Regions from separate parts of the Lentibacillus kimchii genome, predicted to be linked through region 3. Evidence: predicted binding sites of a transcription regulator. Region 3 holds the regulator's gene; each other region holds the start of a gene.
What was found. The regulator LexA, encoded in region 3, represses DNA repair genes until DNA is damaged. The targets are predictions, from matches to a motif close to CGAACATATGTTCG.
Positions count from the first base shown of each region.

Region 1: a site for LexA is predicted at 1,957-1,970, ahead of ACZ444_RS03805 (YolD-like family protein). Genes of this name have one in related genera too.
Region 2: a site for LexA is predicted at 1,524-1,537, ahead of uvrB (excinuclease ABC subunit UvrB). Genes of this name have one in related genera too.

Region 1 covers NZ_AP043934.1:674,755-678,044, reverse strand. Annotated here, with positions in the region: SAM riboswitch class I at 1-89, opposite strand, end outside; gene ACZ444_RS03815 (YrvL family regulatory protein) at 198-659, opposite strand; gene ACZ444_RS03810 (type 1 glutamine amidotransferase domain-containing protein) at 832-1,491, shown strand; gene ACZ444_RS03805 (YolD-like family protein) at 1,608-1,940, opposite strand; gene ACZ444_RS03800 (alpha/beta hydrolase) at 2,307-3,116, shown strand.
Region 2 covers NZ_AP043934.1:987,130-990,419, reverse strand. Annotated here, with positions in the region: gene uvrB (excinuclease ABC subunit UvrB) at 1-1,479, opposite strand, end outside; gene ACZ444_RS05370 (PDZ domain-containing protein) at 1,688-2,872, opposite strand; gene ACZ444_RS05365 (S41 family peptidase) at 2,982-3,290, opposite strand, start outside.
Region 3 covers NZ_AP043934.1:1,407,999-1,411,288, reverse strand. Annotated here, with positions in the region: gene tkt (transketolase) at 1-141, opposite strand, end outside; gene ACZ444_RS07580 (DUF896 domain-containing protein) at 233-466, opposite strand; gene ACZ444_RS07575 (YneB family resolvase-like protein) at 553-1,191, opposite strand; gene lexA (transcriptional repressor LexA) at 1,468-2,091, shown strand; gene ACZ444_RS07565 (methionine gamma-lyase family protein) at 2,292-3,290, opposite strand, start outside.

The sequences.
Region 1 (3,290 bases), 730 kb from region 3:
AAAACGCGAATTGCTGGATTTAGCACCTTGCATATTTGCAGGTTGCCGGGCTTCACAGGGCCAGTTCCCTCAGCCGCTCTGGATAAGTCATATGAAATTGGTTGATAATTCGAAAGTATAATAGAAGAAGCTGCATGTGTCAATAGCCGTACCTGTAAAAAGTGAATCGAATGGTGATACTTATGGCCGTAAGCCGCTTAAACTGCTTGATCATGCCCCTTCTGTTTATTATCAAATACAGGGTCCAGGACCGCCAGCAGTAATGAAAGAATCAGCTTGGTTCCACCCGAAAGTGTGATACTGTCTATAAACGCATCCACCGCCACAATAACTAACCAGTTCGACGCAAACGAAAAAAGCAATTGAACAAAAAATGCGAATCCCCTGCCTGTCATATTTTTAACAGACAGTTCAGCCATCGCCTCAAACGGCAGATCAACCACCGTTCCCAGGATAAAAAAGCTGGCCACAAACAACAGAAGGGACCAAATCGACTGGTACTGAACGCCCAGCAGCTCAAATGCACCCGCAAAACCAAAGAAGAACATCGCTAACACAAAACCGAGAACCAGGCTCATAAACAGCGTGGCGCCAATAACAGTAACGATTTTATCTTTTAATGTCATATCGCGAAACGAATGGTCCTGTTCATCAGACAAAAAGGGACCCTCCCAGCACGTTAATTAAAGAATAGTTCGATTGTAACATTTACCCATTAAAGGATCATATTGTGACGAATACCTACTTTCAAGCACCCTGCTTTATTTTTTCACGCCAACAATTTATGATGAACAGTGTACGGGATAAATTTGCGTTAGGAGACACACTAATATGCCTAAAAATATTCTAATGGTCGTAACCAATCATGAAAAGATTACAGAAGAGATCAAATCGGGTATATGGCTATCCGAATTTGCAGAAGCCTACAATGAATTTAAAGAGCAGGGCTACACGGTTATGGTTGCAAGTCCACAGGGCGGCAAATCGCCAGTGGATCAAAGCAGTATCGATGATCAGACACCACAGGCCATTCTCGATGCACAGCCCTATCTTGAGGAGACCGTCAAGCTGGATGAGCTGGATCCCCGGAACTTTGATGCGATATTCCTCCCTGGCGGCCATGGTGCCATGTATGATCTTCCGGAAAACCAAACGCTGCAGACATTTTTACGTGATTTCTATGAAGCTGATAAACCAGTAGGCGCTGTCTGTCATGGTCCAGCCGGATTGGTTGGTGTCACACTTTCGAACGGCGAACCGCTTATAGCCGGCAAGAAAGTCAACGCCTTCACAAATCTGGAAGAGCGCGATACAACACTTGATAACTATGTGCCTTTCTTACTGGAAAGCAAAATCCGTGATCTCGGAGCTATTTACGTCGCCGCTCCTAACTGGACATCACATGTTGAAAAAGACGGCAACCTGGTTACCGGACAAAATCCGCAATCAACGCTCGCCGTGACACAATCATTCATCAAACTGCTTGGCTAATAATGAATAGGGGATCAGCTGCGGCTGGTCTCCTTTTTTAATAGATGAAATAGAGTCTCCGGTCATGACTCGCCCATCATTAGCTAGTGCAACAGCCACTCCCCATTCAGAAAAAGCTATTCCACAACGACATCGACCACATCCGGAAGTGATACAACGCTGTCCGCTTGATCAAATCTTAAAACACCGGCAAACGTATCAATCATAAGCAGTCTCCCCCGGATTTTTTGAAAATCATGCAAGTCGTGATCATAGTACTCGGCTTCAATCATCAGATCATCGTTTATAGCCAGCTGCAGCTTTGTATCGATTTCCATCTGCTTCTGTTCATCAAGAATTGGTTTTTCTTTATATTCCTGCTCCTGCCATAGCTGTCTGAGCATTTCCTCATGTTCCGGCATCATCATAGCCGTCCATTTTTTAGTGCCGCGATCATTAATGTCAGCCATACAATCACTTCTTTCAAGAACATTTGTTCGTATTATATCATAAAAATAGCGATTGTCCAATGGTTACTTATATGGCAAATAAACTGAGACAACGAATGATGCCCGATCGAAATTGCAACACCAGCATTAAACTAAATGGTTCACAAAACACATTTTTATGGTATACTTTATACAGAATCTTCGTACATTAAAACCGGCAGTAAATCAGCGGTCAACAATAGACTGAACCCCTTTCGTCCCACGTCGAGCTGCCAACCCAGGGTGAGGTTTATTTGTTGGCCATGATGTACGATAAATTAGCGGTGTTTCTTCTATTATTGAAATGATTAAATTTGGTAAGACGAGCTATGAAAGGTGTGAGACCGTTTGAATTACATAAAATATTTAGAATCTGAGGATGGCACAAAATTATATACGAAGGTGAATGATGTCGCTGTCCCTAAAGCCAATTTGATTATATCGCATGGTATTGCTGAACATTTAGATCGCTATGATCAAGTTGCGGATTTTTTTCAAACGAATCATATAAATGTCATTCGATATGATCAACGGGGGCATGGACGCTCGGGAGGCAAATCCACCTATTATAGTCGCGTAGATGAAATTACAGAGGACCTTGACGCAATTGTGACATATACTCGGGCCAACTACAGCGGGAAAATTTTTTTACTCGGTCATAGTATGGGCGGGTATACGGTATCTCTTTACGGAACGAAATATCCTAACAAAATTGATGGCTATATTACCTCGGGGGCTGCAACTAGAATGAATAATAGTCCTTTCGGGGAAATCGATACCTCATTGTCAGATGACTATTATGTAGAGAACGCTCTAGCTGATGGCGTTTGTTCTGATCAAGAGGTAGCAGAAAAATATGAATATGATGACCTGGTAAGCAAAAAAATAGCGATGGGTCTTATCTATCGTTTAGCAGAAGGAATCGAATTTTTAAAACAAAATCCAGAATCATTTGTTGATCCTATCCTCATTATGCATGGCCGTCATGATGGTTTAGTTTCAACAGAAGATTCTTTTCAGTTTTATCGTGAAATTGCATCTAAGGATAAATCATTAAGAATATACGACGGACTTGAACATGAAATACTAAATGAATCATCCTATAATCATACAATATTCAATGATATGCTGAATTGGATTAATACCTATTTAGAATAAAACGGGCATTCAAACAAAGCAGCAATTGATAAAGCAAATTCTGCGTGAGTCTCCCCCACGCAGAATTTTTCGCAAAAGCATTCACCTGAAGTAACTTAGATATCTCCTGCTTAGTACGCACGCCATCCGCCGTCTACTGGCAGGGTGACGCCATTTCGAAGCGTTTTCTCCTAA
Region 2 (3,290 bases), 420 kb from region 3:
AAGACGCTCCAAGGTTTTTACCTCTGAATGCAAATAGGCAACTTTAATGCCGATTTCCTTCAAATAGTCCGTTAAATCCTCAGACATCCTTTTTGTCAAAGTTGTCACGAGCACGCGTTCATTGCGCTGCGACCGGTCTTTAATTTCCGCAATCAAATCATCCACCTGCCCGTCAATCGGCCGGACATGAATCTCGGGATCAAGTAATCCCGTAGGCCGGATAATCTGTTCGGTTACATCCGGCGCATGCTCTTTTTCGTATGGACCGGGTGTTGCCGAAACATAAATCAGCTGATTGGTGACTTTTTCAAATTCCCCAAACTTGAGGGGGCGGTTGTCGAGTGCGGACGGCAGACGAAAACCGTGATCAACCAATACTTGTTTACGTGCTCTGTCGCCATTGTACATACCTCTGATTTGCGGCAGGGTGGCGTGTGACTCATCAACAACACACAAAAAGTCATCCGGAAAGAAATCCAGCAGTGTATAGGGTGTTGCGCCGGGTTCACGGAATGTCAGATGAGCCGAATAGTTTTCGATACCAGAACAAAAGCCCATTTCCTGCATCATTTCGATATCATAATTCGTACGCTGCTCCAGGCGCTGGGCTTCCAGCAGTTTATCCTGTTCACGCAATGCCGCGAGTTGTTCTTTCAATTCTTTTTTAATATTTTCAATCGCTACTTTCAGCTTTTCATCACGGGTCACAAAGTGGGAAGCCGGATAAATGGCGACATGTTCACGATCGCCGACGATTTCACCGGTTAACGCGTCCACTTCCCGGATCCGATCAATTTCATCACCAAAAAATTCAATCCGAATACAGTGTTCATCACGCGAGGCCGGGATCACTTCAACTGAATCCCCGCGCACACGGAATGTTCCGCGCTGAAAATCAATATCGTTACGGGCATACTGAATATCCACAAAGTCCCGTAAAAGCTGGTCACGATCTTTTTCCATTCCCATTCTCAGTGACAAAACCTGGCTTTTATATTCGTCCGGTGACCCGAGACCATAGATACATGAGACACTTGAAACAATCAGAACATCACGTCGTTCAATCAATGCTGATGTTGCTGAATGCCGCAGTTTATCAATCTCATCATTAATACTGGCGTCCTTTTCAATAAATGTATCAGTCGATGGGACATATGCTTCCGGCTGATAGTAATCATAATAGCTCACAAAGTACTCAACGGCGTTATTCGGAAAAAATTCTTTAAACTCGCTATACAGCTGACCCGCGAGTGTCTTGTTATGAGCAATAACCAATGTTGGCCGATTAATCTCTGCTATGGCATTGGATACTGTAAAAGTTTTGCCTGTGCCAGTAGCACCAAGGAGTGTCTGATGCCTCTGGCCGGACTTCACTTTTTCAACAATCTCGTTAATCGCTTCAGGCTGGTCTCCGCGCGGCTCATAATTCGCTTCTAACTGAAATTGATTTTCCAAACCGAAAGACCTCCGTTCCTTCATTGCATCTATTCTAACATAATTAAACTCACATTTTAATGGTCATGCGAACAAATATTCGTTTCATTACTGAACCTAAGCCAATTCCATTTTACCCGAAACATTGGGTATAAATCATCCACAAAGGCTTCAAAGTGCTGAGCAGCTATATGCCGGAAACAAAAATAAGCAGCAAGGTATGTTTTGAACCTTGCTGCTTAGCTGGTCTTTATCAGGCCGATTTATTGTTGTGATAGGGTTTATCAACCGTGATAATCCCTAATTCATGATGGTCTTCTTCATACAGGGCACTTTGCACAAATCGCACTTCACCGTTATCATCAACCACGGTCAGCTTGAAGAATGCGCCACTATCCTGCAGTGCATAATAAAATGCCTCAATAGTGTCAATGGATTTGCCATTCACCTTCGTAATCACCTCGCCGACCGTAACACCTAATCGATCGGCTGGTGTGCCAGGAATGACCGCCAGTACCTGAATACCGCGTTCATGGCGTTGAAAATATGGCGTCTTTACCTGATCTGTCACGCGATGCCTGTAATGAATGAGTTCCCGGCCAATTATCCCTGCTGCAACCGCCACCAGTGACAGCCAGCCAGCATAAATACCACCGAGGGCCAGAAGAAGCACAAACAAACTCAGCATGTACGTCCATTTCGCTGCATTGGCCGCGGCCTTCTCCGGTAATTCGCTTCTGACAACGTGATCACATCCGAGTAAAAACGGTATTAATACGAGGCTGTATGTTTCATTGTTTATTGAAAAATACGGCCAGAAGGAAGCCATTTCGGGTATAGACCCAGTTGGAATCAGAACGAAAAACGGAATCAGTGCCATTTTTTTAAGATGATGCACACCCATCCAATTGCCGCGCCGGCTTAACTCCAGAGCCGGAAATGTATGACGCCGTGTCTGCCGGCGCAGCAAAAAGGCTTCAGCTGCCAGAAGAATGCCTGATAATAAAGCAAGCCCTTCCAGATCAACTGCCTCAAATAATTCTGGATTAATCAGTGACTGATTCTGCAGTACCAGCGGCATAACTAAAACAAGCAGAAACGTGATTCCAATCGTATAAACTGGTGACAGCATCGTTAGACGTAACGACAGACTAAGGACAATAGTGACAATGGCCAGCAGCAAAATGGTTTCAAGCGAAAAAACCATCCCCGCGCCAATCGTGACGGCAGATATGATAAGTCCGAAAATAACAGACACTGGCCATGTTCTTCGCCACTCTGAAAATAGATCAAATACCTTAAAACCAAATGATAGCCGTTCTTGTTTGATTCGTTTATAACCGGTCAGGATAACGAGAATCACAGCCCAGTATAATACGGGGTTTAAAAAGAAGCGTCCCACTCCTTTTAACAGTTCTATAAACCAGCTCTCTGTCACGATGATCACCCTTCTGTCTGCCTCTATTAATTAGCTCAGTCCATATATTCGCTGTTAGGCCAGCCGATTCCTGCCGGTTGTGAAAATGGATCCGCAGTGTACCCGCGGATCATTTCTGTTTATACAAAACATGCAATGCTTTGGCCAGTTGCTTATCATCTTTGCCGTCGCGAATCTGATCAACAATAGCTGATTCAACTGAGCCGGCTGTCTGTTCATCAACTTTGCCAGTTGCATCAAGGTCATGATCAGCCTGGAAATTCTCAACCGCTGTTTCGGTTTCACGGCTGAAATAACCATCCGTGCGACCTGGATCATAGTCCAAACCTGACAGCATCTCCTGCACGTTTCCTATATTGTCACCTGTCTGGTCATACGCAAGCATTTTGTCTTCAACCTGGACAGGATTCGTAAAGTA
Region 3 (3,290 bases):
CATAAACTCTGTCCATAATGCATAAGCCATTGGGGCAGCCCCCATCGGCAACCCGGGGTGGCCGGAACTGGCATTTTCAACCGCATCAATAGACAGTGTCCGGATTGTATTAATCGATAATTCTTCAATTGATTCAGACATATAGTCACACACCTTCCTCTGCTAGCATTCATATCCAATTTAATTCTATAACGAAAACGCAGATAGAACAAGTTATACTTGATAATGCTGACTATTCTTTTTTATTTTTCTTCTGCAGATCCCGAACCTTTTGCGGTGTGACATCATTTCCGGCAGGATCTCTTACCGACATAGACTTGAGTTCATTTTTAAAAGATTTCCGTACATTTTGCAGATATTCTTCACGCAGTTCTTTTTGTTCTTTTTTTTCACCGTCCGTCAGTCCGTCTTCTTTTGCTTTATGTGCTAATTCATTTATTCGATTCAATTTTTCTTTTTCAATCATTTGTAAACCTCCTGAATGACCTATAAAAAAGACAGGAATTGCATAGATTCCTATCTTTTTTATACTACATGTCCAGCATTTGTTATTCAAGTATTGTGATATTCCTGATACCTGCGGTGCACCGTCGCCTTCGAAACTGAATAGCCCAACCCGTTAAGTGTATCAGCAATGTCACGAAACGTCATATTATTTTGCCTCAGACGAACAACTTCTTGAATCGGGAACGACTTGCGGGTCTTCCCGGGAGCCAGATCACGATTGCTTAAATTCTTCTCCGGATTAAAGCCACCATCCACTGCCCGTTTCATCCCGCGCTTAATTTTCGTATTATGAATCTGCCGCTGATATTCCTCAACAATACTCAGGATCTTCAGCACCATAGAATCTGACTCGGATAATTCAAGTTCGCCATTTTGCTGAACTGTATATATAGAGACACCCAGTTTTTGCAGCTGATGAAACAAAGCAATTTTAGAATTACCCCGCCCCAGCCGTGTTTCATCCTGTATCAGCAAGCTGTCAGCCTGATGATCTGAAAAATAGTCAAGCATGCGAAAGATGCCATCACGGTTAATATCATAGCCGCTTGCCTGTTCCTGTATACAATCTGCTATGATAAATTGATAGTTATCAGCTAGTTTAATAAGTTCTTCTTTTTGCCGGTGTAAGGACGTTTCCTGTGTTTTTTTATCTGTACTCACTCTGCAATAAATAACAGCTTTCAATCTACCGTCTCCCTGCTCTATGAACTTGTTACCATGGAAACATAGAGAAAAATCAATGACAAAGCAAATGCCGTTAAGTAGAATAAGTCCGTTTTCGTCAGCTTGTCAAACATTGTAACAACCTCCGCTAAATTAGAACTTTTGTTCGCACTGTCTACACTTATTATAGACGAACACACGATCCTGTCAAGCTTTTATTCGAACGAATGTTTGTCTCAGGGGGCATGTCCATGATATACTGATATCAATAAATACTATGTGCGAGGTGTTTAATAGATGACAAAACTGTCTAAACGACAGCAAGCTATCATAGACTATATTAAAGAGCAGGTAACTGAAAAAGGCTACCCGCCATCAGTACGGGAAATTGCAGAAGCTGTGGATCTTGCTTCCAGCTCAACCGTTCATGGCCACTTAGCGCGATTAGAAAGCAAGGGTTACATTAGGCGTGATCCTACAAAACCACGGGCAATTGAGGTTCTGGATCAGTCCGAAGAAAGCCATATACCACGAGAAGATCCCCGGTATGCACCGGTTATCGGTAAAGTAACAGCCGGTATCCCCATTACTGCAGTGGAAAATATCGAGGAATTTGTACCACTGCCCGGTTCATTAACAGGGGTTGACGATAACTTATTTGTTCTGGTCATTGAAGGAGAAAGTATGATTGAAGCAGGGATACTTGATGGGGACATGGTCATTGTCAAACAGCAAAATACTGCTCAGAACGGTGACATCGTCGTTGGGATGACAGATGAAGATGAGGCAACCGTTAAACGATTCTTTAAAGAAAAGGATCATATCCGTCTGCAGCCGGAAAATGCAACGATGGAGCCGCTCATTTATCAGAATGTGACCATCCTGGGCAAAGTGATGGGGTTATACCGGCATATAGATTAAAAAACAAGGCTTTCGTCAGCAATATGATGAAAGCCCTGTTTGGGATCGCACGAACACAACTTTCCATTAAGTGTCGTTTCATTATATATAATCAGTCAGTTCCTCTGACTACCTTTCCGCTTCCTTACCACGAGAGTACCTCTCAAAGATTCTATTTCTCTTAAATAAGACTCTATTGCTGAACCAGCTTACTGCTGCACTCAACTATTCATTGACATCAAGTTTTGTTCAAGCAGTTCATTCATCGCTGCCTCAAGCGCAATTTTCACATGGGCATATGTAAGTCCGCCCTGGACAAACGCCGTGTATGGTTCTCTGATTGGTCCATCTGCCGTTAATTCCAGGCTCGCACCTTGAATAAATGTGCCCGCTGCCATAATGACATCGTCTTCGTAGCCAGGCATACCGCTCGGATATGGTTTGACAAAAGCATCAACCGGTGAGTTTTTCTGGATAGCCTGACAAAAGGCGATCATTTTTTCCTCACTGTGCAATGTTACTGTCTGAATCAGATCTGTCCGGCGAGCGTCGAAACGCGGACTTGTCTGGAAGCCGGTCAATTCCAGAAATCTTGCTGTTAGAACAGCACCCTTTAATGCTTCACCTACCACATGCGGGGCAAGAAACAATCCTTGAAACATCTCCTGCAGCATATTAAAAGTAGCGCCTGTCTCTTTGCCAAGACCCGGTGCTGTCAAACGGTTGGCACACCGTTCTATAAGTTCCGTTTTGCCAACTATATAGCCACCGGCCCGAGCCAGTCCGCCGCCCGGATTTTTAATCAGAGATCCCGCGATGATTTCGGCTCCAGCCTGCAGTGGCTCATATGCTTCAACGAATTCACCATAACAATTATCAACAAAAACGATCGCGTGCTGATTAATTGATTTCACAAATTGAACCATTTCTTTTATATCATCGATGGTAAATGAAGGCCGGTCATCATAGCCTTTTGATCGTTGAATGCCGATAACTTTTGTGTTTTCAGACATTTGACTCCTTATATCGGAAAAGTTCACAGAACCGTCTTCCAGCAAATCACTCTGTTTATAAGTAACGCAGAAATCATGTAATGAACCACTGTTCTGATTATTGATGCCAATAACTGACTCAAGGGTATCATAGGGCTTCCCAGTGATGTACAGCAGTTCATCTCCTGGCCGCAAAAGTCCAAAAAGAGCTGTAGAAATAGCATGTGT